4 regions of the Arthrobacter sp. TmtSoilC77 genome follow, and region 4 is predicted to be linked to each of the others. Evidence: riboswitches for the same ligand, from Rfam matches in the RefSeq annotation. Region 4 holds a riboswitch; each other region holds the start of a gene.
The links. A riboswitch is a leader RNA that binds a small molecule or an ion and turns the genes downstream of it on or off. The one in region 4 is predicted to bind thiamine pyrophosphate.

Region 1: linked by a shared signal. The riboswitch ahead of AC6I99_RS13035 (bifunctional hydroxymethylpyrimidine kinase/phosphomethylpyrimidine kinase) and the one ahead of thiO (glycine oxidase ThiO) in region 4 are both predicted to bind thiamine pyrophosphate.
Region 2: linked by a shared signal. The riboswitch ahead of thiC (phosphomethylpyrimidine synthase ThiC) and the one ahead of thiO (glycine oxidase ThiO) in region 4 are both predicted to bind thiamine pyrophosphate.
Region 3: linked by a shared signal. The riboswitch ahead of AC6I99_RS19480 (ECF transporter S component) and the one ahead of thiO (glycine oxidase ThiO) in region 4 are both predicted to bind thiamine pyrophosphate.

Annotation. Positions count from the first base shown of each region.
Region 1 covers NZ_AP046050.1:2,829,488-2,837,117, reverse strand. The annotation lists gene AC6I99_RS13040 (Rne/Rng family ribonuclease) at 1-1,496, shown strand, start outside; TPP riboswitch at 1,641-1,739, shown strand; gene AC6I99_RS13035 (bifunctional hydroxymethylpyrimidine kinase/phosphomethylpyrimidine kinase) at 1,731-3,287, shown strand; gene rplU (50S ribosomal protein L21) at 3,664-3,972, shown strand; gene rpmA (50S ribosomal protein L27) at 4,032-4,295, shown strand; gene obgE (GTPase ObgE) at 4,429-6,015, shown strand; gene proB (glutamate 5-kinase) at 6,005-7,153, shown strand; gene AC6I99_RS13010 (glutamate-5-semialdehyde dehydrogenase) at 7,180-7,630, shown strand, end outside.
Region 2 covers NZ_AP046050.1:2,918,930-2,926,559, forward strand. The annotation lists gene AC6I99_RS13480 (amidohydrolase family protein) at 70-1,152, opposite strand; TPP riboswitch at 1,249-1,356, shown strand; gene thiC (phosphomethylpyrimidine synthase ThiC) at 1,352-3,199, shown strand; gene AC6I99_RS13490 (alpha/beta fold hydrolase) at 3,182-3,904, opposite strand; gene ffh (signal recognition particle protein) at 4,014-5,591, opposite strand; gene AC6I99_RS13500 (glucose-6-phosphate dehydrogenase) at 5,763-7,163, shown strand; gene AC6I99_RS13505 (P-II family nitrogen regulator) at 7,314-7,630, opposite strand, start outside.
Region 3 covers NZ_AP046050.1:4,213,774-4,221,403, reverse strand. The annotation lists gene mnhG (monovalent cation/H(+) antiporter subunit G) at 1-313, shown strand, start outside; gene AC6I99_RS19490 (DUF4235 domain-containing protein) at 310-570, opposite strand; gene AC6I99_RS19485 (NUDIX hydrolase) at 607-1,284, opposite strand; TPP riboswitch at 1,490-1,626, shown strand; gene AC6I99_RS19480 (ECF transporter S component) at 1,706-2,326, shown strand; gene AC6I99_RS19475 (ABC transporter ATP-binding protein) at 2,326-3,930, shown strand; gene AC6I99_RS19470 (energy-coupling factor transporter transmembrane component T family protein) at 3,927-4,721, shown strand; gene AC6I99_RS19465 (GNAT family N-acetyltransferase) at 4,718-5,311, opposite strand; gene AC6I99_RS19460 (penicillin acylase family protein) at 5,362-7,494, opposite strand.
Region 4 covers NZ_AP046050.1:3,268,611-3,276,240, reverse strand. The annotation lists gene AC6I99_RS15045 (RNB domain-containing ribonuclease) at 1-1,025, opposite strand, end outside; gene AC6I99_RS15040 (ferritin-like fold-containing protein) at 1,067-1,735, shown strand; gene thiE (thiamine phosphate synthase) at 1,777-2,460, opposite strand; TPP riboswitch at 2,488-2,605, shown strand; gene thiO (glycine oxidase ThiO) at 2,598-3,854, shown strand; gene thiS (sulfur carrier protein ThiS) at 3,851-4,087, shown strand; gene AC6I99_RS15020 (thiazole synthase) at 4,091-4,888, shown strand; gene AC6I99_RS15015 (4a-hydroxytetrahydrobiopterin dehydratase) at 4,903-5,274, shown strand; gene AC6I99_RS15010 (hypothetical protein) at 5,333-5,635, opposite strand; gene AC6I99_RS15005 (DUF3107 domain-containing protein) at 5,671-5,895, opposite strand; gene AC6I99_RS15000 (TetR/AcrR family transcriptional regulator) at 5,946-6,680, opposite strand; gene moeB (molybdopterin-synthase adenylyltransferase MoeB) at 6,687-7,630, shown strand, end outside.

The sequences.
Region 1 (7,630 bases), 440 kb from region 4:
AGGACTTCTCCAAGCTGATTGTGTCCGGCGACGACGCGTGGGACACCATTGAGGCTTACGTCACCTATGTTGCTCCCGATTTGGTGGGCCGCCTTGAAAAGTGGACCAAGGACCAGGACATTTTTGCGGCCTGGCGGATCGACGAACAGATCCACAAGGCCCTGGAGCGTAAGGTCTTCCTGCCGTCCGGCGGTTCGCTTGTCATCGACCGCACCGAGGCCATGACCGTCGTGGACGTCAACACAGGTAAGTTCACCGGCAGCGGTGGAAACCTTGAAGAAACCGTCACCAAGAACAACCTTGAAGCGGCCGAGGAAGTAGTTCGCCAGCTGCGCCTGCGCGATATCGGCGGCATCATTGTCATCGACTTCATCGACATGGTCCTTGAATCCAACCGTGACCTGGTACTCCGCCGATTGGTGGAATGCCTGGGCCGTGACCGCACCAAGCATCAAGTGGCTGAGGTGACGTCGCTTGGCCTGGTGCAGATGACACGCAAGCGCATGGGCACAGGCCTGCTTGAAGTGTTCGGTGAGCAGTGCGAGCACTGCGCCGGACGCGGCGTCGTCACCCATGATGAGCCCGTGGAACACCGACGCGCCAACGTAGTTGCCGCCGAGCACCACCGTCCACACACAGAACCGCAGCAGCCTGCTGCCCGGAATGAACGCAAGCGTCGCCGTGGGAAAGGTGGGGGAGCGGTAGCCGAGGAACCAGTCTCCACCCACAGCACCGCTGCCGCCCCGGTAGCTGCGCCAAGTGGCAAGGAGTCGGTTGACCCCGTTCGCCAGGCGAAGGCCGAGGCGACCAGGGCGGCTCTTGCCACCATCGCCGCTGCAGCGCATGCCGCGCACTTGCACGACGACGAAGTTCACCGCGCGGAGGAACTGGCACGCGCAGCCGGTCAGCATCACGACACGGCTGAATCCGTGTCTGATACGGCAACCGGCGATGCCGGGGGAGCGGCCGCAGCTGATGCCGCCAGCCATGAAGCAGCGGTTCGGGAGGCACGGTCCACGCCCGTTTTGCGCTTCGGCGGCGAAGAAGTGGCGCTTCCATTCGTGGAGCACCATGAGGAACCGTCTGCGGGCAAGCCGGCCATGAGCCTGGACCTGCTGGCGGAGGCGTTCTCGCACCTCGGTGCTGCACCGGCTGCCGAGGAAAACACTGTGGATACGGTTTCCGGACCTGCCACGGCTTCCGAAACTTCCGCTGCCTCCGCTGCCACTACCTCCGCTGCAAGTGCTGCGGCCACCGACGGTCAGAACGATCGTTCTTCGCGTTCGCGTGGAAGTCGAGGCCGAAGGAACCGTAGCGCGAGCAGGGCACAGGGTGCCGCAAACGAAACCAGCGTGGAGCACCACGAGGTAACTGCCGCAGCCGCGGGTGGAACGGCCCACGAGGCCAAAGCGCCGGCAGCGGAAGAGCCTGCCAAAAAGAAGGCAGCTGACGAGCCCATCATCCTCGGCGTAGGAGTTCCAGCTTCGGAGTTGTAAGCACGTCAGCACTGATGACGTGTTGAAAGAGTCCCGCAATATCCGATGTCGTCGGATACTGCGGGACTCTTTTGTCGCCGGCAGTCACATCCATGCACCCAAGCAGGCCGGTTCCCGGACCGCTGGACTTCCCGGCTACGCTAGGAAACTGACACGGGGTGCCGGGCGCTGGGCCTGGCTGAGATCCAGACCCGTTGAACCTGTCCGGTTAGCACCGGCGAAGGGATGTCCATCATGGCTTCATTGTCCAGTTCCCCTGTCTACCCCCTTGACCCCGCCGGTAGCGTTGGCGGACCCGTGGCTGCCCGGCAACATCCGCGGGTGCTTAGCATTGCCGGTTCGGATCCGTCCGGAGGCGCAGGGATCCAGGCAGACCTGAAGAGCATTGCTGCGCACGGTGGTTACGGAATGGCTGCCATCACGGCGCTCACGGCACAGAACACCCTTGGAGTCAGTGCAGTCCATGTTCCGCCCGTGGAGTTCCTGCGCCAGCAACTGGACGCCATCAGCAGCGATATTGAGATTGATGCCGTCAAGATCGGGATGTTGGGTGACGCGTCCGTCATCCACGAAGTCCGCAGCTGGCTCGAAGACGTGCGTCCCGCCGTCGTGGTCCTTGACCCGGTGATGGTGGCCACCAGCGGCGACCGGCTTCTGCGTGGGAACGCCGAAGCCGCGCTTCGCAGCCTCCTGCCTTTGGCGGATCTCGTTACCCCCAACCTTCCCGAACTGGCTATGTTGCTGGGGGAGCCTGACGCCCCGGACTGGGCCACTGCCCTTGACCAAGGCAAGCGTCTGGCTGCCGAATGTGGAACGACCGTCCTGGTGAAGGGTGGCCATTTGGCAGGAGCGGAATGTCCTGATGCCTTGGTCAATACGAGCGGCTTGCTGCGGCAGGACGTTATCGAGGTGGCCGGTCCCCGCGTGGATACCCGGAACAGCCACGGAACGGGCTGTTCGCTCTCCTCGGCATTGGCCACGGTGCAGGCCCGCAGAGGTGACTGGGAAGCGTCACTGCGGGAGGTTAAGCCGTGGCTGCTGCAGGCCCTTTCTGCGGCCGACGGGCTCGACGTGGGCAGGGGCAGCGGGCCGATCCAGCACTTTCACCATCTGGAGCCAACACGGAATCCTGCTGGCCGGTCCGGCGATTTTGCCGCGCGACTTTGGGCGGAAGCCACGCCGGAGTTGGACGCAATCTACGGCCTGGCGTTCATCCAGGGCCTGCAGTCGGGGAGGCTCTCTGAGCCCGAGTTCAACTACTACCTTGCCCAGGACGCCATCTACCTCAACGGCTATTCCCGGGTTCTGGCCCGCGCCGGTGCCCTTGCCCCCACTGAGGAAGAGCAGCTCTTCTGGGCCAAGGCGTCACAGACCTGCCTTGAGGTCGAGTCCGAGCTTCATCGGAACTGGCTGAGCACGCGCCCGGCTCCGACGCAGACCGGACCCGTGACCAAGTCGTACGTGGACCACCTCCTGGCCACTTCCGCGTCCGGCAGTTACGCTGTGTTGCTCGCAGCAATCCTGCCCTGTTACTGGCTGTACGCGGAGGTAGGCCGGCAACTCCACGCGGCCTACGTGGATGCAGGCGCACCCGGCGACCACCCGTACGCCGACTGGTTGAAGACCTACGCCGACGAGGAGTTTGCTGCCGCAACCCGCAAAGCGATCGACCTTACGGACGCAGCCGCCCTCAAGGCCTCTGCGCAGGAACGCGAGGCCATGGTTGAGGCCTTTACACACTCTTGCCGCTACGAGACGGCCTTCTTTGATGCGCCAAGGCTCTTCGCCTGAGTTCGATTTCCGTGGTTTCTGCATAGCCGATCGACGAAACTCCCGCGCGTCGCCAGCCAGATCGCAGCATTCCCGCCCAAACCCTGTAGGCTGTATGGGCACGGTGCCGGGAGAGTCCGTTACAACTGGTGATGCAAGTCACCCGATAGCCTCCGGACCCGGCCTCATTTGCAGCTGAAGGTCAAACTAGCGTAATCTTGATCTTCGGTGCTTACGCCAACACTTGGGTTATGCCCCTTGGAATTGTTCATGGGATGACTCGCGGGCTTCGATCTGAAGTCCACGGCGTTGAGGCACAGCGCGAACCAAGCCTGATTCCGGTTCAAGGTTCCGCACGCAAATTTAGTAAGAAACGTCGAGAGAAGTGAGTACCCAAGTGGTGTACGCGATTGTCCGCGCAGGCGGCCGCCAAGAAAAAGTTTCCGTTGGAGACTACGTAACGCTTAACCGCGTCCCCGGTGGAGCCGGCAGCACGCTTGAGCTGCCCGCCTTGCTCCTGGTTGACGGCGACAAGGTCACGTCCGCTGCTGCGGACCTGGCCAAGGTCAAGGTCACGGCTGAGATCCTTGAGGACCTTCGCGGTCCCAAGATCGTCATCCAGAAGTTCAAGAACAAGACCGGCTACAAGAAGCGCCAGGGTCACCGTCAGGAACTGACCAAGATCAAGATCACGAGCATCAAGTAACTTTCGTTACTCTGTTCAGATTTTCAGTTTCCCCAGAAATTTAGAGGCAGGCATTTCACATGGCACACAAAAAAGGCGCGAGCTCCACTCGCAACGGTCGTGACTCCAACGCACAGCGCCTCGGCGTCAAGCGTTTCGGTGGCCAGGTAGTTTCCGCAGGCGAGATCATCGTTCGCCAGCGCGGAACCCACTTCCACCCCGGTGCAGGCGTCGGCCGCGGTGGCGACGACACCCTGTTCGCACTCGAGGCCGGTGCGGTTGAGTTTGGTACTCGCCGCGGACGTCGCGTAGTGAACATCGTTGCTGCTGCAGCTGCAGAGTAACAACAAGTTCTGAACCGGTGGAGCGGGCCAAACGGCCCGCTCCACCGTTCTTTTAACCGCATTACAATCGATTAGGGCGCCCATGGCGCTCTGGTTTATGCAACAGCGCTGGCAACAGCAAGAGGAGATTCACGTGGCGAGCTTTGTAGACCGGGTAGTCCTGCACGTATCCGGCGGAACCGGCGGCCACGGCTGTGTCTCTGTCAAGCGGGAAAAGTTCAAGCCTCTCGGTGGACCCGACGGCGGCAATGGCGGCAACGGCGGAGACGTCATCCTTAGGGTGTCGGCGCAGACCACCACCTTGCTTGACTACCACCACGCCCCCCACCGCCACGCCACCAACGGTGGCCCTGGCATGGGTGATTGGCGTGGCGGCAAGAACGGCGAAACCTTGATCCTCCCCGTGCCGGACGGCACCGTGGTGAAGACGAAGGACGGCGAGGTCCTCGCTGACCTCGTGGGCGAAGGCACGGAGTATGTTGCCGCGGCAGGTGGCCAGGGCGGTCTCGGAAACGCCTCACTGTCCTCGCAGAAGCGGCGCGCGCCCGGCTTCGCGCTACTGGGCATTGAAGGCGAATCCAGCGACATCGTCCTGGAACTGAAGTCCATCGCCGACATCGCGCTGGTCGGATTCCCCTCCGCTGGAAAATCCAGCCTCATTGCGGCCATGTCCGCTGCCCGGCCAAAGATTGCCGACTACCCCTTCACCACCCTCATTCCCAACCTTGGCGTCGTCCAGGCCGGCGACATCCGGTTCACCATCGCCGATGTGCCCGGCCTGATCGAAGGCGCCAGCGAGGGCAAGGGCCTTGGCCACAACTTCCTGCGCCACGTTGAACGCTGCGCGGCCCTGGTTCACGTCCTGGACTGCGGAACCCTGGAATCGGACCGTGATCCACTCTCCGATCTGGCCATCATTGAGGCGGAACTGGAGAAGTACGCCGTGGACATGAGCTACGCCGGCGTAGACGGCGAAGTAGTGCCGTTGAACGAGCGTCCCAAGCTTGTTGTCCTGAACAAAGTGGATCTTCCGGATGGCAAGGACATGGCGGAGTTCGTTCGTCCGGACCTCGAAGCACGCGGCTACCGTGTGTTCGAAGTCTCGGCAACCAGCCACGAGGGCCTGCGCCAGCTAGGCTTCGCAATGGCGGAGATCGTCAAGGCTGCGCGGGATGCCGTAGAGACTGCCCCTCCCAAGGTTGCCCCGCCCATCCTTCGTCCGCGCGCCGTCAACGAGAGCGGATTCCGGATCCGCCGCGAGGAAAAGAACCTCGAGCCGCTGTTCCGCGTGTTGGGCGAGAAGCCTGTCCGCTGGGTCAAGCAGACCGACTTCACCAACGAGGAAGCCATTGGCTACCTGGCCGATCGCCTGGCCAAGCTGGGCGTCGAGACGGAGCTCTTCAAGGTTGGAGCGAAGCCCGGCGATACGGTGGTCATCGGCGAGGAAGATGGCGTGGTCTTCGACTGGGAGCCCACCATGATGGCAGGCGCCGAGCTCCTGGCGACTCCCCGTGGTACCGATATCCGCGTCGCGGACATCGGCGACCGTCCCACACGTTCGCAAAAGCGCGATGAACAGCTTGAGCGCCGGGAAGCGAAGGCTGCCGCCCGTGCTGAACTCGAAGCCGAGCGCAAGGCTGGCATCTGGACTGAGTCCGTCAGCCGTCGTCGTGCCCAGCCCGTAACGGAAGGCCACCTGGATACCGGTGATGACGACTAGGACTGTCGAAATTCCGGACGCAGAGGTTCTTGAGCGCCAGGCCCTGGCCACCGCCAAGAGGATTGTTGTCAAAGTGGGCTCGTCCTCGCTGACCAGTATCAAGGGCGGCATTTCCGAGAAATCGCTGACTTCGCTGGTTAATGCGCTGGCTGACAAGCGAAATGCCGGTACTGAAATCATCCTGGTTTCTTCGGGCGCCATCGCGGCAGGTCTTGCCCCGCTGGGGCTCGCCAAGCGCCCGAAGGACCTCGCTACCCAACAGGCTGCGGCAAGCGTGGGGCAGGGCCTGTTGATGGCGCGCTATACGCAAGCTTTCAGCGCGCACGGCGTCACGGTCAGCCAGGTCCTGCTGACAGCTGACGACCTCATGCGCCGGACGCAACACACCAATGCTTTCCGTGCCCTGGACCGCCTGCTGAACCTCGGTGTCGTTCCCGTCGTCAATGAGAACGACACCGTGGCAACCCATGAGATCCGTTTTGGGGACAACGATCGCCTCGCAGCCCTGGTGGCACACCTGGTGCGCGCCGACGCACTCGTGCTGCTCTCCGACGTCGATGCCCTGTACGACGGTCCACCCTCGCACGGCGCCAAGCGCATCCCCTTGGTTCGTGGTCCGCAGGACCTCCAGGACGTGACCATTGGCAAGGCAGGCAAAGCCGGTGTAGGTACCGGCGGCATGATGACCAAAGTGGAAGCGGCGTCCATTGCTGCCGGGTCAGGGATCCACGCGCTAGTGACTTCGACGCCCAATGCTGCAGCTGCCTTGGCAGGGGAGGACGTAGGAACGTGGTTCGCCGTCAACGGCAGCCGCAAGCCCGTCCGGCTCCTGTGGCTGGCTCACCTGGCAACGGTTCACGGGCGCTTGATGCTCGACGACGGCGCGGTGAAGGCAGTGCGCGACCGGCATAGGTCACTCCTGCCCGCGGGGATATCGGACGTATCCGGGGACTTCGAAGCCGGCGACCCCGTTGAAATGGTGGCTTTGGATGGAACAGTGATTGCCCGCGGCCTGGTGAACTATTCCTCGGAGGAGCTTCCCCGCATGCTTGGACGCTCCACCCAGGAACTCGGCCAGGCAATGGGCCGCGGATACGACCGCGAAGTTGTTCATGTTGACGACCTCGTACTCCTTTAGGCTGCGCCCTCATCTAAACTTGGAGCATGACTGAAGCGCTGACCCCTGACGCCCCTGTGATTTCCGACGTTTCCGGTGCCGCCGGCCAGACGCCGGAGAACCCTGTGGCAGGTGGCGCTCCGTTGTCGCCGGAAGATGTCCAGGCTGCCGTCCATGCCATTGCCGACCGCTCCCGCAAGGCCGCACGCCGTATGGGTCAAGCCAACCGCGCGTGGAAGGACCGCGCCTTGCGCGCTATTGGTGCGGCCCTTCAGGAGCGCCGGAAGCACGTGCTGGAAGCAAACGCCAAGGATGTTGCCGCAGGGCGTGCCAACGGCACATCGGCCGCTCTCCTTGACCGGCTGACACTGACACCTGCCCGCATCGATGGGCTGGTTGCTGCTTTGGAGAACCTGGCTGGCCTGCCGGACCCCGTAGGCAACGTGGTCCGTGGCCAGACGCTGCCCAACGGCTTGCGCCTGCGCCAGGTCAACGTCC
Region 2 (7,630 bases), 350 kb from region 4:
CCCGGTTCATAGGTGGCCGCCCTTCGGCACGTTCTACCTATCTAAATCACTTGAAGCTTCAATTTATTCCTAGTAGACCACTTTCCCGCGAAGGACTACATGGTTCAGGCTTGCCACAGTTGCGAGGTTCTCCCTGGGATCATCCCGGCACAGCACGACGTCGGCACTTGCCCCTTCGCTGATGGCCTCGGCTCCCAGCCACTCCCGTGCGCCCCACGTGGCGGCGTCCAGTACGGCAGTGGCTGGCAGGCCGGCGTCGTAAAGCTCCTGCATTTCATCAGCGATCCTGCCGTGCTTGATCACGCTCCCTGCATCCGTTCCCGCGTAGATGCGAACACCGGCTTCAAAGGCCTCGAGCACCCGTTCACGGCGTCGCTCCCAGAGCCGGGTCATGTGCTCGGCGTAGACTGGAAACTTAGGTGCGGCCTGGACGGCGATATCCGGAAAAGTCGCGATGTTTACCAACGTAGGAACAATCGGGACAGACTGCTCCACCAGACGGGGAATGTGCCGGGGCAAAAGGCCGGTGGCGTGCTCAATGCAGTCAATCCCGGCGTCGAGCATGTCATCAATAGTGTCTTCAGCGAAGCAGTGGGCCGTCACGCTGGCCCCTTCGTCGTGGGCGGCAGAAATCGCATCCCGCACCACGTTCCGAGGGAAGGAAACCGCGAGGTCGCCGGCACCGCGATCGATCCAGTCGCCCACGAGTTTCACCCAACCGTCCCCATCCCGGGCTTCCTTGCGGACTGTCTCCACGAGTTCGCCGGGCTCCACTTCGTGACCCAATCCACGCAGGTAACGCCGGCTCCGGGCGATGTGGCGCCCGGCACGAAGCAGCCTCGGGAGATCCTCCCGCCGCTGAACCCAGCGTGTATCGCTTGGCGAGCCGGCGTCACGGATCAACAACGTGCCGGATTTCAGGTCGGCTTGGGCCTGGGCAAGGGTTGTCTGCTCATCAACTGCCCCGCCGACGCCAAGTCCAATGTGGCAATGGGCGTCCACAAACCCAGGGAGGACCCATCCCTCCAGTATGGAATCGGGTGCGGCAACGGGACGTTCGAACGTCAGGTTGCCATCAACGGACCACAGCCCGTGCCGTTGGTCGTCTCCTGCAACAAGCACAGGACCGGTGAATTCGATGATGTTGGCCATGGCAAAAGCCTAATCTGCCCTGCATGACACAGGTTTACCGACGGGTCTGCGTTTGGATCATGACTGGGCCCCGGATCGGAGCTGTGGTAGCTTCGTCTACGACCACACGGGGGCCCCTGCAGGGGCTGAGATCGGACTGAAGCAGTCTGCGACCGTTGAACCTGTCCGGGTAATGCCGGCGAAGGAAGTGAGTAATCCTTTGAGCACCACCGAAACACAGCACAGCCCTGCCGAAAACCAGGCCAACAGCAGCGAAAAGGCGGCTGAAACCGTCACGCAGTCGCTGAAGTCCCATTCGCTGGCCTGGCTGGAAGACCCCGCCAACGGCATTCGCGTCCCCGTCACGGAAATCGCGCTTGAACCGTCCCCCAACGGGGAGGCAAACGCTCCGCTGCAGGTGTACCGGACCGCGGGGCCCGGCAGTGATCCCGTAGTGGGCCTGGAGCCCTTCCGGGCCGCATGGATTGAGGGCCGGGGCGACACGGAAGCCTACTCCGGCCGCGAACGGAACCTGCTCGACGACGGCAAATCGGCCGTCCGCCGAGGCGCAGCGTCGGCAGAGTGGAAGGGCGCGCAGCCGGTGCCCCGCCGCGCCGTCGAAGGCAAGACCGTCACCCAGATGCACTACGCCAGGAAGGGCATCATCACGCCTGAAATGCAGTTCGTGGCGTTGCGTGAGAACTGCGATGTTGAACTCGTCAGGAGTGAAGTCGCCGCAGGCCGGGCCATCATTCCCAACAACATCAACCACCCGGAATCCGAGCCGATGATCATCGGCAAGGCATTCCTGGTCAAGATCAATGCCAACATCGGCAACTCCGCCGTCACGAGCTCCATTGCCGAAGAGGTAGACAAGCTGCAGTGGGCCACCCAATGGGGTGCCGACACCGTTATGGACCTGTCCACCGGCGATGACATCCACACCACGCGTGAGTGGATCATCCGCAACTCCCCCGTGCCCATCGGAACTGTCCCGATCTACCAGGCCCTGGAAAAGGTCAACGGCGAGGCCAATAAACTCACGTGGGAGATCTTCCGCGACACTGTGATCGAGCAGTGCGAGCAGGGTGTGGACTACATGACCATCCACGCCGGCGTGCTGCTTCGGTACGTGCCGCTGACAGCCAACCGCGTCACCGGCATCGTGTCCCGCGGCGGTTCGATCATGGCGGGTTGGTGCCTGGCGCACCACCAGGAAAACTTCCTCTACACGCACTTCGATGAGCTGTGCGAAATCTTCGCCAAGTACGATGTCGCCTTCTCCCTCGGTGACGGGCTGCGCCCGGGCGCCACGGCAGATGCCAATGACGCCGCACAGTTCGCCGAGTTGGACACGCTCGCCGAACTGACCCAGCGGGCATGGGAATTTGATGTCCAGGTAATGGTTGAAGGACCCGGGCATATTCCCTTCCACTTGGTCCGCGAGAATGTGGAGCGCCAACAGGAACTCTGCAAAGGTGCCCCCTTCTATACCTTGGGACCGCTTGTCACGGACGTTGCTCCCGGCTATGACCACATCACCTCGGCAATCGGTGCCACAGAAATCGCCCGCTACGGCACCGCCATGCTCTGCTACGTAACTCCCAAGGAGCACCTGGGGCTGCCAAACAAGGACGATGTCAAGACCGGTGTGATCACGTACAAGATCGCAGCGCACGCGGCGGACCTCGCCAAGGGACACCCGGGCGCCAACGAACGCGACGATGCTCTGTCCAAGGCCAGGTTCGAGTTCCGTTGGCGGGACCAGTTCGCACTGTCCCTGGACCCGGTCACCGCCGAGGCATTCCACGACGAAACACTGCCAGCGGAACCGGCGAAGACCGCGCACTTCTGCTCGATGTGCGGACCCAAATTCTGCTCGATGCGTATCAGCCAGGACATCAGGGACGAGTTCGGTTCGGCCGACGCGCAGGCAGCTATTGCGGGGATATACGACGGCATGCGGGAAAAGAGCGAAGAATTCCTGGCTTCAGGTGGCAAGGTGTACCTGCCTGAGCTGCAGCTTCCCTCTACCCACGCGGCCGGAGCGTCAGGAAACCTTAACTGACCTCGTCCGGACAACATCGGCCACAAATGAGCGGATAATCCGGTCTCCATCAACCGAGTCCTGGGGCCGGTGCCCTCCAGCTGCTACGCGGCGGAGGGCACCGGTGTCCTCCAGGTACCCGGCGATTTCTTCGTACAGGGGTTCCCACCCGCCCGTAAGGACGAGGGTAGGCACGCCGGGAACGATGTGAAGGGGCGCCTCCCAAGGAGGCGCCTGAAGCCGGAGGCGACGTGCGGAACGGCGGGCTTCGGGCGTGTCCAGCCCGCTGGCTTCGGCCGAAAATGCACGCCTGAAGTACTCGCGTTCGTAGTCGGCATCCTCAACCTGGTTCCGCACGTCAAACAACGGCTCCATGAGCGAACGATGGAATGTGGTGGCAGGCAGTTCGGCGGTCAAGGATAAACAGGCCGGTTCAACCAGTGTCAGGGAGTGCACCAGGTCCGGGCGTTCAACTGCTGCGAGCATGGCAGAGATTGCACCTTGCTCATGCGCCACGACGTGCCCGCCCCCGGCATCCTCCAGCGAAGCAACGACGATGCCGATATCCGCAGCGACGTCCGATTCCAGGGGTTCAGCGACTGGATCGAAGCCGTGCCGGCGGAGGAAAAGTGCGTCATATGACAGGGCCATGCCGTGCTGCCTGGGCCATGCCGAGGCGCCAAAGCTCCCCAGTCCGTGGACGAAGACTACGCGCTGCTTGTGCATGGATTCACCCTAGTCCAGAGCCCTGACATCGCCGCCCAAAAACAGTTGGCGCCGTTATGTGCATTCATAACGGCGCCAACTGTCACAGTGTTGAGTCGGAGGTTCCGGGTTACTTGCCCAGGAACTTCTCGAAGCCCTTGGGGAGGTTCAGCGTGGACGGATCGAAGTCCGCAGCGCCCTGACCGAACGCCGCTCCTGTAGGAGCTGCCGAGGCCGCGTTGGCACGTTTGGCTTCGGCCTCCCGGAGTTCCTGGGCTGCCTTTGCCGGGTTGCCGGAGCGCGCCTTCTTCTTGGGAGCGTTCTTGGCACCCTTGCGGCCGCCACCGGGGCCACCCATTCCAGGCATGCCCGGCATGCCCGGCATGCCGCCCTGGGCCATCTTCTTCATCATTTTCTGGGCCTGGGCGAAGCGCTCCAGGAGGCCGTTGACCTCGGAGACGTGCACACCTGAACCCTTTGCTATGCGGGCCCGGCGGGAGCCGTTGATGATTTTGGGAGCCACGCGCTCGTGCGGCGTCATGGACCTGACGATCGCTTCGACGCGATCGATTTCGCGTTCGTCGAAGTTCTCCAGTTGCTGGCGGATGTTTTGGGCACCCGGCATCATCATGAGCATCTTCTTCATGGAACCCATATTGCGGATCTGCTGCATCTGGGCCAGGAAATCGTCCAGGGTGAAGTCTTCCTGGTCGGCGAACTTCTTCGCCATCCGGGCAGCTTCGTCCTTGTCCCAGGCCTTTTCAGCCTGTTCGATCAAGGTCAGGACGTCACCCATGTCCAGGATGCGCGAAGCCATACGATCCGGGTGGAAGAGCTCGAAGTCGTCCAGACCTTCACCGGTGGACGCGAACATGACCGGCTTACCCGTGACGGACGCAACCGAAAGTGCGGCACCACCGCGGGCATCGCCGTCGAGCTTGGACAACACGATGCCGGTGAAGTTAACGCCGTTGTCGAACGCCATGGCCGTGTTGACGGCATCCTGGCCGATCATGGAGTCGATCACGAAGAGCACTTCGTTCGGGATGATCGCCTGGCGGATCCGGCGTGCCTGATCCATCATCTCGGCGTCGACGCCAAGGCGTCCGGCGGTGTCAACGATCACGACGTCGTGCAGCTTCTGGCGTGCTTCCGCCACACCGGCGCTGGCAACCGCCACCGGGTCACCGGCCGGGTGCTCCAACTCCGAGGTGGCTCCGGGGTGAGGCGCAAAGACAGGAACGCCTGCCCGCTGGCCGACAACCTGGAGCTGCGTCACGGCGTTGGGCCGTTGGAGGTCGCAAGCTACAAGGATGGGGCTGTGGCCTTGGGCCTTCAGCCACTTGGCGAGCTTGCCGGCAAGGGTGGTCTTACCGGCACCCTGGAGGCCGGCAAGCATGATGATCGTGGGGCCGGTCTTGGCCATCCGGATACGCCGGGTTTCACCGCCGAGGATCTCCACGAGTTCCTCGTTGACAATCTTGACGATCTGCTGGCTCGGGTTCAGCGCACCCGACACCTCAGCACCCAGAGCCCGCTCGCGGATCCGCGAGGTAAATTCGCGGACCACCGAAACGGCAACATCCGCGTCCAACAGGGCGCGGCGGATCTCCCGGACGGTGGCGTCGACATCAGCCTCGGAGAGGCGGCCCTTGCCACGGAGGTTCTTGAAGGTTGCTGTCAACCGGTCAGAGAGTGAATTGAACACGCGCCGTGCACTTCTTTCGATGGTCTGCGATTGGCGGCCAATGCGGCACGCCAGAGTCTTGACTTAATCCTGCCCCAACAAATTTGCCTCAACCCCAACAAATCTGCGCCAATCAGGGGACTCGACTATCTAGGGTACCAAGTCGCACCTGCAAGATGGCATGCTGGCACAGTGACCAGCAAAACAACTGTGAAAACGTTGCTCATCCTCGGTGCATCCGGGGACCTTACGGGAAGGCTGCTCCTCCCCGGACTTGCAGGGCTTATCGCCACGGGCAGGGCGCCCGGTTTGCGGCTGGTGGGCGCGGGGTCGGACCCCTGGTCGCCGGAACAATGGCAGGAGAGGGTCAATGGCGCATTTGCGGCTGCGTCAAAGGCAGCCGATGCGGGCGGGCGTAATGCCTTGGCAAACGTGGCCGAATCCACCGAGTACCACCAGTTGGACGTCACGGTCGACGGCCCGCTGGCAGACCTCCTGGCACGCTTGGAGGGACCCATCGCCATCTACTTCGCCCTGCCGCCCCACGTTAGCCAGAAGGCATGCGAGGTCCTGCGGCGCGGGCAATTGCCAGCCGGCACGCGCCTGGTGTTGGAAAAGCCCTTCGGCTCGGGCAGTGAATCTGCACGCGAACTCAACCAAACGCTGGCCACGCTGGTCCCGGAGGACCACATCCACCGCGTTGACCACTTCCTGGGCAAGGCCACAGTCCTGAACATTCTTGGCTTGCGCTTTGCCAACCGGTTCCTTGAGCCAGTGTGGAACCGCGACCACATTGAAAAGGTGGAAATCGTCTTCGACGAGGACCTGGCACTTGAAGGACGGGCCCGCTACTACGACGGCGCTGGTGCCTTGCGTGACATGATCCAAAGCCATTTGCTGCACATCATGGCGTTTATCGCGATCGATGCACCAGCCAGCATCGATGAACGTGATCTCCGTGATGCCGTGGCCACGGTCTTGAGGGCCAGCAGCGTCAAGGCCCCCTACCGCGAGTCAACCCGGCGGGCACGCTATGCGGCAGGAACCCTCGGCGAACGCACAGTGCCGGACTACACCGCCGAGGAAGGCGTTGATCCTGCCCGCAATACCGAGACGCTTGCCGAGGTGCGGGTGGACATCGATAACTGGCGCTGGAAGGGCGTTCCCTTCCTTTTGCGTTCCGGCAAAGCCATAGGGCGCCGGCGGAAGGAAGCGGTGATCACTTTCCGTCCCGTACCGCACCTGCCCACGGGGTTCTCCGGCGTGGACTCCCCCAACCAGCTGCGGATTGGATTCGGTCCGGATGTCCTCCAACTCGACGTCGATGTGAACGGCCCCGGGGACATCTTCACCTTGGACCGCGCCAGCCTCGTGACCGAGCTCAACGAGCCGGGCATGCTGCCATACGGCGAAGTCCTTGAGGGCATCGTCACCGGCGATCCCCTGCTTTCAGTCCGGGGCGACACCGCCGAGGATTGCTGGCGAATCATAGAGCCGGTCCTCCGGGCATGGGAGCGGGACACCGTCCCGTTGGATGAATACGACGCCGGTAGCGCCGGACCCGCGGACTGGCCTACCGCCGTCGCGCCTTAACGCAACGCGGGGTCACTTAGGGCCCATAAATGGCCTCACCACGGGCCGTAAGTGACCCCGCGTTGCTTCAGCAGGCCGGGGACGCAGAAGGCGGGCCGGGTACCTTTACTGGTACCCGGCCCGCCTTGTGTATGAACCTGGTTTCAGGACCTAGATGGCGGCTGAGCCGCGCTCACCGGTCCGAACCCGAACTGCTTCGTAAACATCCACGGTCCAGACCTTGCCGTCTCCGGCACGTCCTGTGTTGGAGCTGGCGATGAGGACATCCAGGATGTCATCTGCCTGCTCGTCCGTGGCAAGAACCTCGATGCGGATCTTGGGCAGCAGGTCCACGTTGTACTCGGCGCCGCGGTACACCTCGGTGTAGCCGCGCTGCCGGCCGTAGCCGCTTGCCGCGCTGACCGTCAAACCCTGGACCCCGTACGCTTCCAGGCCTTCCCGGACTGCTTCGAGCTTTTCCGGGCGGA
Region 3 (7,630 bases), 950 kb from region 4:
TGCCCTGATGTCGCTGGGCGCAGCAATTGGCCTCCTGCGGTTCCCCGACCTCATGAGCCGCATGCACGCGGCAACGAAGCCGCAAGTCCTGGGTCTTTTCCTGATGCTTGCAGCCATGGGCCTGCAAATGCGCACATGGTGGGTTTGGCCGGTTCTCGTGGTCGCCTGGATATTCCAGCTGCTGACCGCACCGGTCTCCGCACACATGGTGGGCCGCTCCGCTTACCGAACCAAGCATGGGCACCGCGAACTGCTCACCAAGGATGAGCTTGAAGCGGTTGTCCAAAGGGCAGCCGGCGACGATTCTACCTAGACGATGTCGTGGGTCTTTGCGAAGCGGGCGATGGCACGCTGGGTGCCACGGCTCGCGAAAACCTGGATGAGCGTACTGACGAAGGCCGAAATCAGCGCGAAGGACAAGGCTGAGCGGAGGCTCGTTTCCATATCGTCGTGGCCCGTGGGCGGCTTGTTGCCGGTGGCCTTTTCCCAGCCCTTGTTGACCAACTTGGTGCCGACGAATCCGGCTGCAAGGCTTACTCCGGCACCCAGCAGCTTGAAAAAGAGGTTCATGCCCCCAGCCTAGCCTCACATGCAGGCGGGTTGGGACTAGCGGCGGTTTTCGCGTTCCTTGAGGAAAGCTGCCATGGAACCGCGTGGTGCCAGGACAGGAACAACATCGTGATCGGCTTCCCAGACGGCATCCACGGTTCCGAGACCGGAAATTTCCTTGAGCAGGTAATACGTGGGTGGCATCAGCTGCAACTGACCGGCCGCCTCGGCCGCCAGGATCCCGTCCACCGGCATCCAGAGTGATTGCCACGCTTCAGTGGTTTGGTGCTGGGGTGCTGCTTCCGGAGCAGGCTTGGCTACATAGAAGTACGTGTCGAAGCGCTTGGGCATGTCCGTGGGCGTGACCCAGTTTGCCCAGGGGCGAAGGTCTGAGGCGTCAAGGCGAAGTCCGGCCTCCTCCCAAACTTCCCGCAGGGCAGCGGTGAGCACCATGCCTGACTTTGCCGGGGCCTGTACAGGATTGACGGCGATGGAACTCAGATGCCAGTCTGCAGCGTGCTGTTCCAGCAGCCGGACAGGGTAATCCCATCCATCCTGGTCAGCGGCATCAACCCGGCCGCCCGGAAAGACCACCATGCCGGCGGCGAAGTCCATGGTGGCAACCCTGTGCTGGACGAAGGCCTCAAGCCCGCCCGGTGCGTCACGGAGCAGGATGACGCTCGCGGCAAGGCGGGGTTGGGGAACTGGCATGTCCGTAATGGGAAGGTCCGTCATGAATTACCCCTTTGCCGCGTCGATTCCTGCTGGATCATTGTCTCAGGTCCTGTTGTGGGGCCCGGTGTGCGTGCTCAGACCGGAGAATGGGGCGCAGAGCCGGCCCCGCAACGCAGGAGACAGGGGAGCCAACCGCTTTGTGACTAGCCCAAGGAGCCCACGAACACCCACAGGTGTAAACTGAACCACGCCCATAAGGGCAGATTAATAACGACAGGGGAGCGCCGCCGTCGGACCTTGCAGAGATGCAGGTGACGCGAGGGCGCTGAGAGTGCGGACAGCCGCAGACCCTCGAACCTGATCCGGTTAGTACCGGCGCAAGGGAGTCGAGCTTCTCAGAGTGTCCGGATCCGGGCGGCGCAGGCCGGCCGGGGGTTTCCGGGGAGCACTTTCCCCTCCTGTACCTCAGGAGGCAGAAAAAATGACCACGGCAAGCGTGAAGAAGACCAGTTATAACTGGCGTGTTGTAGACATCGTGGTGGCAGCTTTGATTGCCATCGCCGGCGGCGTGATCTTCTGGGCCTGGTCCCAGGGCGCCGCAATCGTATCCATCCCCATGAACGCCACGTATCCGCCGCTCACCGGTTTGATCGCCGGTGGCTGGATGATCCCGGCCGTCCTGGGCATGCTCATCATCCGCAAGCCGGGCGCAGCCCTGTTCTGCGAAGCCGTCGCCGCCACCGGCGAACTCATCATGGGTTCCCAGTACGGCACCACCGTCCTCATCTCCGGCGTCCTCCAGGGACTGGGTGCGGAACTCGTCTTCGCTGCGTTCCGGTACAAGAAGTTCGACCTCTCCGCTGCACTCCTCGCAGGTGCCGGCTCGGGCCTCTTCTGCGGTCTCAACGATTCCTTCCTGCCTTGGGGCTGGAACATCGCCTACGAAGCAATCGACAAGCTGGCTTACATCGCCTTCACCACGCTCTCCGGTGCGATCATCGCGGGCGCGCTGTCCTGGGTTGCCACCCGCGGGCTGGCCAAGACCGGTGTACTGAGCTCCTTCGCGTCGCGGAAGGCTGCTTCGGAGCCCGTCTTCAACTAATGCCTGCCACGCAAAGCAGCGGCCAGGTACGGCCTGCCGCCATCACCGCCCAAGGGTGGGGATGGCGGCATGCCGGACGTTCCACACCCGCCATCCAGGACCTCGATTTCCGGATCGGGCCCGGCGAGCGTGTGCTCTTGCTGGGTCCATCGGGCGCAGGGAAATCGACACTGCTCCACGCCCTCGCCGGTGTGCTGGGTGATGAGGAGGACGATTCCGACGAGACCGGCTCGCTGTTGATCGACGGCGTTGCTCCCCGCGAACAGCGCGGCCGCGCAGGTCTGATGCAGCAGGATCCGGAAACCCAGGTAGTGCTGTCCCGGGTGGGTGACGATGTCGCGTTTGGCGCCGAAAACCTGGCCGTTCCCCGGGAAGAAATTTGGGCGCGCGTCCATGAAGCGCTCGACGACGTCGGGTTGCGCACCCCTGCAGGCGGCGGCTTGGCACTGGATCACCCGACGGCGGCCCTCTCCGGCGGGCAGAAGCAGCGCCTTGCGTTGGCTGGCATCCTGGCGATGCGGCCCGGGCTGATCCTCCTGGACGAACCTACGGCCAACCTTGATCCGGTGGGCGTGCTTGAGGTTCGGGACGCCGTGCAGCGCTGCCTGGACAAGACCGGCGCCACTTTGGTTGTCGTTGAACACCGTGTGTCCGTGTGGAAGGACCTGGTGGACAGGATCGTGGTCCTCCAGCCACCCTCGGCCGGGGGCGGTGTGCTCCTGGACGGCCCCCCGGATCAGGTGCTCACAGAGGCCCGCACCATGTTGATGGCAGCGGGAGTGTGGGTGCCCGGATACGTTCCGGCTACCCGCGCCCGCAGGGCCAAGTCCACGGCATCGGTTCCTGCCGGCCATGAATCCACGCACCAGCTCCTCCTCGTCGCACAGGACCTGGCTGTTTCCCGTGGGAAGTCCCGTCGTCGCCGTTTCAAGACCATCCCGCCCGTCCCCGTGCAATCGGATATCAGTGCACAAGTACGGGCTGGCCAGGCACTGACCATCACGGGTCCGAACGGTGCAGGCAAATCTACTTTTGCGCTCACATTGGCCGGCCTTCTGGCGCCGGTTGACGGCAAGGTGAGTGCCGCCGTCGAGCTTTCCGAGGGAGCTGGAATCGACCCGTTCAAGTGGAAGGCGGATCAGCTGATTTCCCGCATTGGCACCGTGTTCCAGGAACCGGAGCACCAATTTGTGACGGGCAAGGTTCTGGACGAGCTGATGTTCGGACCAAAGCATCTGGGCCACGGTGAAGAACGCGTGGATGAATTGCTGGAGCGTTTGCGGCTCACGCATTTGGTGGACGCGAATCCTTACACGTTGTCCGGCGGCGAGAAGCGAAGGTTGTCCGTGGCCACGGTCCTTGCGGCCCACCCTAAGGTGCTGGTCCTGGACGAGCCCACGTTCGGCCAGGACGCCAACACCTGGGCCGAACTGGCATCCTTCCTCTCTGAACTGCTCGATGCTGGAACAGCCGTTGTGTCCGTGACACACGACGAAGAATTCAGCGCGGTCCTGGGCGGCACCGAGCTGCGCCTGGATCCAGCTACGCCGCAAGCTCCGGACCCGCACAGCGAAGCAGCCCGCCAGGAAGCCGGTGCTGCATGAGGGACGCCCTGAACCTGCGCGGCAACCACGCCCTCCTCACGCGCGCCAACCCCTTGGTTAAGTTCGTGTCCGTGTTCCTCATTTCGCTGGTGCTGGCATTGTCGATCGACTGGGTGTCCGCTTCGACTGCCCTCGTCGCCGAGCTGGCCCTGTTCCCGTTGGCTGGCCTCACGCTGGGGCTTCTGTGGCAGCGGGCCTGGCCGCTCATCATTGCTGCAGCGATAGGTGGTTGGAGCACCGCAATTGTGGCGGCTGACAGCGGGGCTGTACTGCTCGACGTCGGACTCTGGTCCATCAGCGAAGGTTCCCTTCAGCTGGGGCTGGGATTCATGCTGCGCGGCCTGGCGATAGCCCTGCCGGCAATCCTCTTGATGACCTGCACAGATCCAACCGACCTGGCTGATGCGCTGGCACAGAAAGCAAGGCTGCCACACCGCTTTGTCCTTGGATCGCTGGCCGCGATGCGCCTGGTGGGATTGATGGCTGAGGAATGGCAGACCATCGGCATGGCCAGGCGGGCCCGCGGAGTGGGTTCGCAGGGCAGTCCGCTGCAACGGCTCAAGGCAACGCTTGGACAGAGCTTCGGGCTGCTGGTCCAGGCAGTGCGTCGGGCTTCCCGGTTGGCCGTCACCATGGAGGCGCGTGGTTTCGGTGGCGGGCAGAGAACGTGGGCCCGGGAATCCACATACTCCCTCCTGGATGTCTGGGTCCTCCTGGGCGGCCTCGTCATCGCTGCCGCTGCTGTACTGGCGGCCGTCGGCGCTGGAACGTGGAGTTTCGTCTGGCGTTAGCTCTTCCGTTGGATCTTCTCGAACCTTGCCCGGGTGAGGAACCCCAACTGGGCTTCCTTTTCAGCCAGCTGGATGACGGGGCCAAGCTCGAAACACGTGGTCTCGAGGCGGCGAACTGCCTTTGCGTTGCGGGCGTCCGGCTCAACAATGATCCGGTCCTTGCCGGGCAGGGAAAACATGTATCGGATGAGGGACGTGACGAGACGTGGTGTGAAGTTGGGAATCGGACGCCTCGCAGGCGCCAGCAGCAAATGCATTCCGATGTCCTCCTCCCGCGCCGGGTATGCCTCGCCTAACGGATCGTGTAACGGTTCATAAGTCTGGAAGAGCGCCAGCGGCTCGCCATCGACCACCACCAAAAAGGCATGGTGAGTGTCCAAGGAGTCAAGGAAAGCGTAGATCTCCAGGACGTCCTCGCGCGAATGCTCCAGCATGCCCCAGAACCTGGCACGAGGCTGGCTGACCCAACCATGAATGAGGTCAAGGTCTTCGGCGGGAACCAACGGGACGATCCGCAGTACGCCCCATCCGTGAAGTTCTTCGGTGTAGATCGTGGTCCGGACAGCGAAGTCCCGGGTGCTTGTGGTCATGATTTCCTTTGGGCTGGGCTGGGCTTGGTTCGTGCGAATTAGGGGGCGTCTTAGGAGTGGTCATGACTGAGCTCGCTCCAGTCCGTGACCACAGGGATCATCTTTCCTGAGGCCCAGAGCGGCATCTGGTCCGTAAAATGTGGATGCTCAGGCCGTCCAGCAGCGCCGAATGGCACAATCCAACGGCTGTTGCTGCGATCGGACAGGTCCCAGACATAGCGGGCCACGGGTCCGCGGAAACTGCGGTCGTCCACACCAGGGAGGCTTTCGGTGCAGAGTACGCATCCGGTATCTCCGCTTAGTTCTGGGGTTGGTGCCGAAGCGGCGAGGTCGCCTGGGAGAACGTGGACCGCCAGGAGCTTATGCCGATCGCCCCATACGGCATCGTCCAGCAAGGAGTCTTCCAAGGCTGCATCCTCGAGTGCGGCCGCGGCCTCCACAGCCATATCGATACCAAGCTGCGAGGCTCTGACCAACAGCGTTTCCAGGGCGAAACCTATGCGTGAAGCGACCGACAGCCAGGGCCCGAACAGAGGGGAATACCCGGTAGGTTCAGCCAGAGCCGCCAGCGCGGGATGACGTGCTATGCGCTGAACCAAGGCGCCCCGCCATGACGCGAAAACGGCCGCAGTGTGGCTGCCGGCCGCCATTGTCCCGTCCCACTCGAGCAGCAGCGTTCGCAGTGACTTGGCCTCCCTGGACATATCTGCCGGGTCGAGGTTGCCCAGCACCTCCCGGAACATGGGCCATGGACCGAGCAAGGAATCCATATGGATGGATTGCATGTGGTCCACGGTCAGTTCACCATGCACCTCCTCCAGAAGCTCCCGAATCCGCAGAGCCCTATGGGCGGGGGCGAACTCCATCGCTACGGCATCGCCGCCGCCTGCAGCACGATCATTGGCGCTGACTGCAAGCCGTTGGACCTCCGTGCGCGGCAGGGCAATGTAATCGCCGTCCCAGCCATGCCGTGCCGACAACGCCGGAGCAGGCAACCGTCGGTTGGCCGGATTTCGTTGGGGAACCAATCCAGCTACGAAATGCCGTACCGCTCCGGCAGCATCAGCAGTCACGACGCTGTTGACCGGTTCCACCCACGAATCGAAAGCTGCTTCGACGTCGCCCACACTCCCGCTTCTCAGCAGTGGCAGGAGGGCCTCGAAACCGAGCCGCCCCTCAACCTGCGCCGGGAAACGCAAACTCAACGCGGCGCCGTCGGGCGTTTCCGAGATCACTGGACCGCGGGCGGTCTCGATGATCTCCACTGTCTCTGTGCCTACAGAGTCGCCATGACGGATATGGATGGTTTCGCTACTTACGACGGCGGGTTCCCAGCCTCGCGGGCCGTGCGCCTCGATGCGCTCGCCGCCCGCCTCCGGGGCGGGGACGCGGCGCAACCGCTCTTCGAAGAGGTCCTGGTAGTCGGCCATGGCGTTGGTGACGGCCCAGGCGGTCTTTCCGGTGTGGCCAAAATGCGGCAGCCCGGGAACGCCGGGAAACGCGAAGCCGACTGCGTCGAACTCCGGGCACGCAAGCCGAACCTGCTGGTACACCCCGGGCAGTTCCATGAGGCGGTGTGGGTCGCCGGCGATCAGGGGGAGTCCGCTCGCGGTCATTGAGCCGTGGACCGCCCACGCGTTGCTGCCGGACCAGACCGGGGCTTCGATGCTGAACAAGCTGATGGCATCGTGGCCCAGCGTCCTGGCCACGTGGGCGCGGAAAAGTTTGTTGGGGAAGGTGGAGAACAGAATGTGATGCACCAGGAACACCCCTAGCGGCGTCCAAGGGTTCCACGGTTCCGGTGCGCTGCCGGAACCGTCAAATTCGGGCCCGCCGCGCAGATTGGTGGCCAGCGCGTGGTTGACGCCTGCAACATACTGGCCAACCCATCGTTGGGTTGCGGGATCCAGCCCGTTGAAACAACGGCGGGCAGTCTCGTTCAGCCGGGACTGCCGGGCAAAACGATCCCATACCACCACATCGGGGCCCAGAACTTCAGCCATACGGCCCTCCGAGCGCCAGCGCTCCAGCTCAATCTGCCATGATCGATCCGTTGCTGCGTTCATGCCCTGCAGGAAGGCGAGTTCGTCCGCCGACCCGGCCCACAGATGGGGGATTCCCCAGTGATCGCGGTAAACCCCGGAGCCGTTCGGCGGGGCGGGGTTTTGCGTCGGGGGCGTCATTCTCTCAGACCGCTTTCCAGCTTAGGTTAGGCTTACTTAAGTTCAAGATAGGTTGATTTGGACCGGTTCTCAAATCGTGGGGCTTTTCATGAAGAAGCTGATTTTGAGGCTTAGTTATCGCACTATGCGGGTACCG
Region 4 (7,630 bases):
GCTGACTGGATGATGTTGGGGGGAAGTTCGCCATCGAAAGGCGTGTATCCAGCGCCGCGGAAGAGTGTGCCTGCCGAGTGCAGGATCGCAAGTTGTTTGGGATCCGAAGCGTCAAGTGTCCGAAGGTACTCACCGTAGGTGATCTCGCCGTCCCAGGGTTTCCCGAGGGCCTTCGTCTGGCGTTTGAAATGGAGCAGTGACCGCTCATCCGGTGCCGGCATGGTGCGCAGGATGCCCACTTTTCCGTCAAGCATCAGTTGGGCGGCCGCCATCCCGGTCATGAGGGATATCTGCGCATTCCAGTCCTCCACAGGCAAGGACGGCGCGGCCACAATCCTGTAGCCTCCGCCACCTGTCGCCTGGACGATTTCCTGCTCCGGCATGTTCAGGTTGGCGCCACCGCGGAGTCGTTCCAGCTCCACCCGCTTCAGGCCAACCTCCTTGAGGAGCTCAAGGACCTCCGGGGCTGTGCCGGCATCGATCTGCTCCTGGGCACCTTTGTAACTGAGCTTCGTGCGGCTACGGACAGTGCCACGGGCCACGGACGTGGCGGTTACCTCCGCATTGCGGTCCAGTTCGAAGTCCCACACGAAGGCGCTGCAGTCCTGACCGGCCAGCAGGCTGCCGGCGTTTTCGCTGATGACCTCCGGGTGCAGCGGGATCCTCCCGTCAGGAGCGTAAAACGTTTGTCCCCGTTGCCGGGTTTCGGCATCGAGCGCCCCGCCGGGAGCAACGAAGGATGGCACGTCCGCGATTGCGTAGAGGACTTTGTAACCGTCGCCGGCACGTTCAATGAACACCGCTTGGTCCAGGTCGGTGGACGTGGCGGGATCAATGGTCACAAATGGAATGTCCCTGAGGTCACGGTCCGGCAGCGTATGGTTTTCTACCGCTTTGCGGGCTTCCGCCACGGCTTCGGCCGGATACTCGCCCGGGAGCTCCAGTTCGGTCCGGAGGGCTGCAAATGCCGCCGCGAGCTGGTCCGACGAGTCGTCGACGTTGGGCGAAATCCGATGATGTGACACGAAAATCAGGTTAGCCCGAAATCGCTGGATAGTCTTGGACCATGAGCACTTCCTTGGACGATAATGCTCGCATCCAGCGACTCTCTTCGGAGCTGCTGGGGGCCATGGCGTACGGCGAGCTCTCCGCGTTTGGCCGGCTGTCTTTCGACTCCCGGTACGCTCCCAACCTCCATGACAGGGCAGTGCTGGCAAAGATCGCCGTCGGCGCTTACGGAAACTTCGCCTTGATCAGCAGCCGGCTCTCGGAGATGGGACTCGATGCCGAAGAAGCCATGCTTCCGTTCCAGCGCTCGTTTGACCACTTCCACGAGCGAACAAAGCCAGCGGACTGGTTTGAATCCGTCATGAAGGCCTATGTGATCGACACCGTGTCATCGGACTTCTACCGCATGGTCGCGTCATTCCTTGACGGCGGGACGCAACTCTTTGTCCAGAAGGTGGCCTCCGCCGACCAAGCCACGGAAGTTTTACGCATCCTCCTGCGAAGGGCCCTGTCTGATGACCCCCGCCTGGCGTCGCGCCTGGCTTTGTGGGGCCGCCGCCTGGTCGGTGAAGCCCTGACGCAAGCACAACGCGTAGGCATGGAACATCCCCAGCTGGGACCGCTGCTCAAGGGCGGCGGGGATGCGCGCAATGCAGTCAAGGCCCTCACCGCTGAGCTGGCGGAGCGGCATGGGCGACGCATGTCCGGGCTGGGGCTCACGGCTTAGGACACTTTCGAATATCCTCCGCAGCCAGGGCGCCGGGGTGGTTATCCGGCGTCGAGCGCTTCCAGCAAAGTCTTGGCCGCCGCCGTCGGGTCCTCCGCCTCAGTGATCGCACGTACCACCACGATCCGGCTGGCTCCGGCTGCAACTACCTGTTCAACATTAGTGAGGTCTATGCCGCCGATGGCGAACCAGGGGAGGAGGACGCCGCCTACGGTCTCCTCATCCGCGCGCTTTACGGCTTCGGCGGCATATGTGACCAGGTCCAGCCCAACTGCTTCACGGCCTGGCTTTGTGGGCGTTGCCCACACCGGGCCAACACAGAAATAATCCAGTCCGCTCCTGCCGGGGGAGGCAGCTATCGCGGCGTCAACCTGGTCCGGTGTATGGGTGGACAGACCGATGACCGTGCGGTCGTGGAGGAGGTGCCGTGCAGCGCGTAACGGGATGTCTTTTTGGCCGATATGGAACACCGGAGCCCCGGAAATACTGGCAACATCGGCGCGGTCGTTGACGGCCCACAGCCTTCCGTGCCGCTGGGCAACGTTGTGCAGGACCTCCAGGACCTCAAGCTCCTCGGCGGCCTCGAGCGTCTTGTCGCGAAGCTGGATGATGTCGACGCCGCCCTCAAACGCGGCGTCGACGAAGTCTTCGAAATCGCCCTGGCGTTTGCGGGCATCAGTGCACAAGTAAAGGCGGGCAGTGGTGTGGACATCATGCTGGGTCATGGAAACCAGAGTAGTTCCTCTAAACTGGGCACGTACTGCGGGAGCCGTGACAGCGTCATATGACCGTCCGGCTGAGAGGGCTTCAGCGCCGACCGCTTGACCTGATCCGGCTAATACCGGCGTAGGGAAGGAAACATATGGCAGAATCCCGCCAAATCCCCTTGCAGGCAGACGTGGCAGTCATTGGTGGCGGCGTCATCGGCCTTGGCATCGCCCACGAAGTCCGCCGCCAGGGCCGCTCTGTGGTCCTCATTGATCCCACTCCCGCAGCGGGTGCGACGTTCGCTGCCGCCGGAATGCTGGCTCCGGTCAGTGAACTCCACTACCAGGAGGAAGACCTCCTGGAACTCATGCTGGAATCCTCCCAACTGTGGCCGGCTTTCATCCGGAGCGTCCACGGCAGCGAATCAGCCGCCGGATACCGCACGACGTCGACCATCGCCGTTGGTGCGGACGCCGCCGACCGCCGTGCGCTGGCAGACCTCCGCACAGTCCAGCAGGCCGCGGGGCTGCACGTGGAGCCACTGTCTTTGCGTGAAGCGCGCGAGCGTGAGCCTCTGCTCAGCCCCGGGATTTCCTGTGCCTTCGACATACCGGCCGATCACCAAGTGGATCCGCGGCGCCTTGCACGATGCCTCCTGGACGGGTTATCAGCCCACGGACCAAGTGACGCAACCTGGGTTTCCGGAGCGGAGGACGGTTTCGCCCTGCCGTTCCAAGCGTCCCGCCTGCTCTGGGATGGCGGCCGAGTCTGCGGGGTCCAGCTCGGTCCGGGCGCCGGGCGCGTTGTTTGGGCCTCAGAGACTGTGCTCGCCTGCGGGCTGGATGCAGCCAGGATCGGCGGTCTCCCCGAGGGTCTCAACCTGCCCCTGCGGCCCGTTTACGGCGACATTCTCAGGCTGCGCGTTCCCCAACACCTCCAGCCGCTGCTCACATCCACCATCCGGGGCATGGTCCGCGGGGTGCCGGTCTACATCGTCCCCCGCAACGACGGAACGGTGGTGATTGGAGCCACCCAGCGGGAGGACGGGTTGTCTGCGTCCAGCAACGCAGTGTCCGCCGGGGGCGTCTATCAACTCCTGCGTGACGCCCAAGTGTTGGTTCCTGCCGTGGCGGAGCTGGAACTGTTGGAAGCGACAGCCCGTGCACGGCCAGGCACACCGGACAACGCACCATTACTGGGACGCGTTACCGGGTCCGGGGGCACCATCGACGGTCTCGTGATCGCCACCGGGTTCTTCCGCCACGGCGTTCTCTTGACGCCTGTGGCCGCCAAAATCGTAGGCGGGCTGATCAGCGGCCCAGCCGACCCCCGATGGTCCATTTTCCGGCCTGATCGATTTACGGCAACTCAGGATCACCTCCTCCAACCAGCAATCAAGGACACACCATGAACATCAAACTCAACGGCTCCGAACACGCCGTGGCGGACGACGCGTCCGTGAGCACACTCGTCAGTGCCATCACAGGCCGCGCGCTGGACCACCGGGGACAGGCAGCCGACGGCGGCAAGCTGGGTGTCGCCGTCGCACGTAATTCCGAGGTTGTGCCGCGCAGCCAATGGGCAGCGACTGCGCTCGCCGATGGAGACGAACTCGAACTCGTAACCGCAGTCCAGGGAGGCTGAAAAATGACCGCAGCAAAAACTGACGTCCGCACTGACGCTTTGGTGATCGACGGCGTCGAATTCGGCTCCCGCCTGATCATGGGTACCGGTGGTGCGCCGAGCCTGGACGGGTTGGGAGCAGCCCTCCTGGCTTCAGGAACGGAACTGACCACTGTTGCGATGCGCCGATACTCACCGGCCGAGACAGGTTCATTGTTCCAGCTCCTGGTGGACCACAACATCCGGGTCCTGCCGAACACGGCTGGCTGTTTTACTGCCAAGGACGCCGTGATGACCGCGGAGCTCGCCCGGGAGGCCCTGGAGACGGACTGGGTGAAGTTGGAAGTCATTGCCGATGAACACACGCTTCTTCCGGACGCGGTGGAACTCGTTGAGGCCACGGAACAGCTGGTGAACCGCGGCTTCAAGGTTTTCGCTTACACCAATGACGATCCCGTTCTGGCGCTGCGCCTGGAAAACCTGGGCGCCACAGCTGTCATGCCCCTCGGTTCGCCTATTGGAACGGGGCTGGGCATCCTGAACCCGCACAACATCGAACTGATCGTGTCCCGGGCCTCCGTACCGGTAGTGCTCGACGCCGGCATCGGGACCGCCTCCGATGCCGCGCTTGCGATGGAGCTGGGCTGCGATGCCGTCCTGCTGGCAACAGCCGTGACCCGTGCGCAGAATCCGGTACAGATGGGCGAAGCCTTCAAACACGCGGTGATCGCCGGTAGGCTGGCCAAGCAGGCTGGCCGTATTCCGCGCCGGGAGCACGCCCTCGCGTCATCGGCCATGGAAGGCCGGGCAGAGTTCCTCTGAATGAAGGAGCCGTGGTGGCTGACAGGAAAGAGCAATTGACCCAGGTCGCCATGGAGGCCGCCCTCAAGGACCTCCCGGACTGGAAGCTCCAGGACGGCCTCGTGACGGTGTTCAAAACCTCGACGGCGGCCAACGCCTTGGCGCTCATCGCCGCCATTGGCCGGATCGCCGAGGAACAGAACCACCATCCGGATCTTGACTGGCGTTACAACAAGGTGTTCCTGCGTTACGTTTCCCATGACGCCGGCGGCCAGGTGACCCAGCGCGACATCGCCGCTGCGACCGCCGTGAGCGAGGCGGCAGCGGCGTCCGGTGCCAAGGCGCAGCCGGATCGCTACCCAGCAGCCGGATCGCTACCCAGGGGCTTGAACGGGATAGAACGTTAAACTTCGCTGGCCATCACCCATGGGTGATGGCCAGCGACGTTTATTGAGTGAACAGTGCCTAGAGCCTCAGGGCTTTGGTGAGGGCGGCGGTGTCATGCTGGGTGCGCTTGCGGCCCAGAAAGACCACAACGGCAATCGCGATGACCGTCCCCAACACGATGGGGAGGACCCAGGGGATCCAGGTCAGCCCGGGCTGGTAACCAAAGCCGGCCATGATGAAAGCTATCCAGCTGAGCACGCCGACGGTTGCCGAAACGCCCGCCGGCAATGCGATCCCGTACTTGCCGTGTCGCTTGTCATTTGCCCACACGATGAATCCTGTAGCGATCGTGGCAAGAACCACCACAACGAGTGAAAGCATGGAGACTCCTTAGCGGCAGCTGTAACCGGGAACCGCTAGAGTGCGCCGAAACCGACGCGGCGCACTTCCTCGGCACCAATTTCAACGTAGCCCAGCACATTGCCGGGAACGATGATTTGGCGGCCCTTCTCATCCGTGAGCCGCAGATCCGATCCCTTGGAGATGGCCTCTCCGACAATCTTGGCGACAGCATCAGCATCGAGTGCGGATTCGAGCACAATTTCACGGCCAACATTCTGAATGCCGATCTTTACTTCCACAGCAAGGCCTCCAAGCCAATCAAGTTTTAAGTCAGTCCTCTATTTGTAGCTTAGGACTCTTTGGGGAATCGACTGATTCCGCGCCAAGCTAAACGATAGATCAGATCACTGGCTACATCGAGGTCGAGATTTCCATCGGTTTCGAGCCAGTAGCGGGCGCTGACCTGCGCCATTCCTGCCAGTCCGCGGCCAAGGAGCTGCGCCTCCAGAGGGGGCAACTTGGTGTCCTCGGCGATGACGTGGGCCACGGCGTCGGCGAACGTTTTGTTGAACGTCTCCAAGCGCGAGCTGACATCGGGGTCATTGATGAGGTCAGACTCGAAAACCAGGCGGTGGGCTTGGTCGTCGTCGGCGATGAACCTGTAGTAGGCCCGCATGACTGCCTTCACGCGCTCTTTGTTATCCGTGGTGGAGTTCAGGGCGTTGAGCATCAAATCGGTCAGGGCGGCCAGGTGGCTGTCCAGCAGCGCCATGTACAGCTCGCGCTTGGAAGGGAAGTGCTGATACAGGACCGGCTTGCTCACATGTGCTGTCTCGGCAATTTCGTCCATGGCCGCACCGTGGAAGCCGTTGGATACGAAAACTTCCAAGGCGGCGTTCAGCAACTGCGCGCGGCGCTCGTCCCGGGGCAACCTTGCTGAACGCGTCGAACCAGTCCGTTCTTGCTTCGCTGGTGCTCCATCGTTTGCCCGTGTGCCGTCAGCCACAGTCTGCCGCCTTTCCTTTGCAGTTATGACCACTGTACCGGTGGGTAATATGACCGGGCGGCATCGGCAGGCATACATTGGGGTATGGCCTCAATTCTTGCTGCCCGCCCCGCGCCCGCCGTCCTGCCGCCCCTCGTTGAACCGGCCGCCGAACTAACGTCGGCCGAGGTGGAACGGTACTCCCGGCATCTCATCATTCCGGAAATCGGCGCTCTGGGCCAACGCAGGCTTAAGAATGCGAAAGTTCTTGTCATAGGTGCCGGCGGGCTGGGATCTCCGGCATTGCTGTACCTCGCCGCGGCGGGCGTTGGAACCCTGGGAATCGTCGACGATGACGACGTAGACCTCAGCAATTTGCAGCGGCAGGTCATCCACGGCGTCAGCGATGTGGGCACGCCCAAAATCGAATCTGCGCGGAAGGCCATTGCGGAGCTGAACCCTTTGGTGGATGTTGTCCTCCACAACGTCCGCCTTGACTCCTCGAATGCCCTGGAGCTGTTCGCGGATTACGATCTCATCCTGGACGGTGCGGACAACTTTGCCACCCGTTACCTGGTCAACGACGCCGCCGCGATTCTCGGCAAGCCGTACGTCTGGGGCTCCATCTTCCGCTTCGACGGGCAAGCCAGCGTCTTCTGGGCCGAGCACGGCCCCACCTATCGCGACCTCTACCCTGAAGCCCCGCCTGCCGGCTCAGTGCCTTCATGCGGTGAGGGCGGAGTCTTCGGTATGTTGTGTGCTGCCGTTGGATCCCTCATGGTGACTGAGGCAGTCAAGCTGATTACCGGCGTCGGCCGTTCCTTGCTTGGCCGGGTGGCGCTGTTCGATGCGCTTGGCGGCAGCTGGCGCGAAATCAAGGTCTCCAAGGATCCTGAAGCGGAGCCCATCACTGAACTCGTGGATTATGAGGCATTCTGTGGGGTGACTCCGGCTGCGGCCACTGACCAGGAGCACACGGTCACTGCCAAGGACCTCGCGCGGATGTTGGCCGAGCGGGAGGCGGGTGAACGCGACTTTGAACTGGTGGA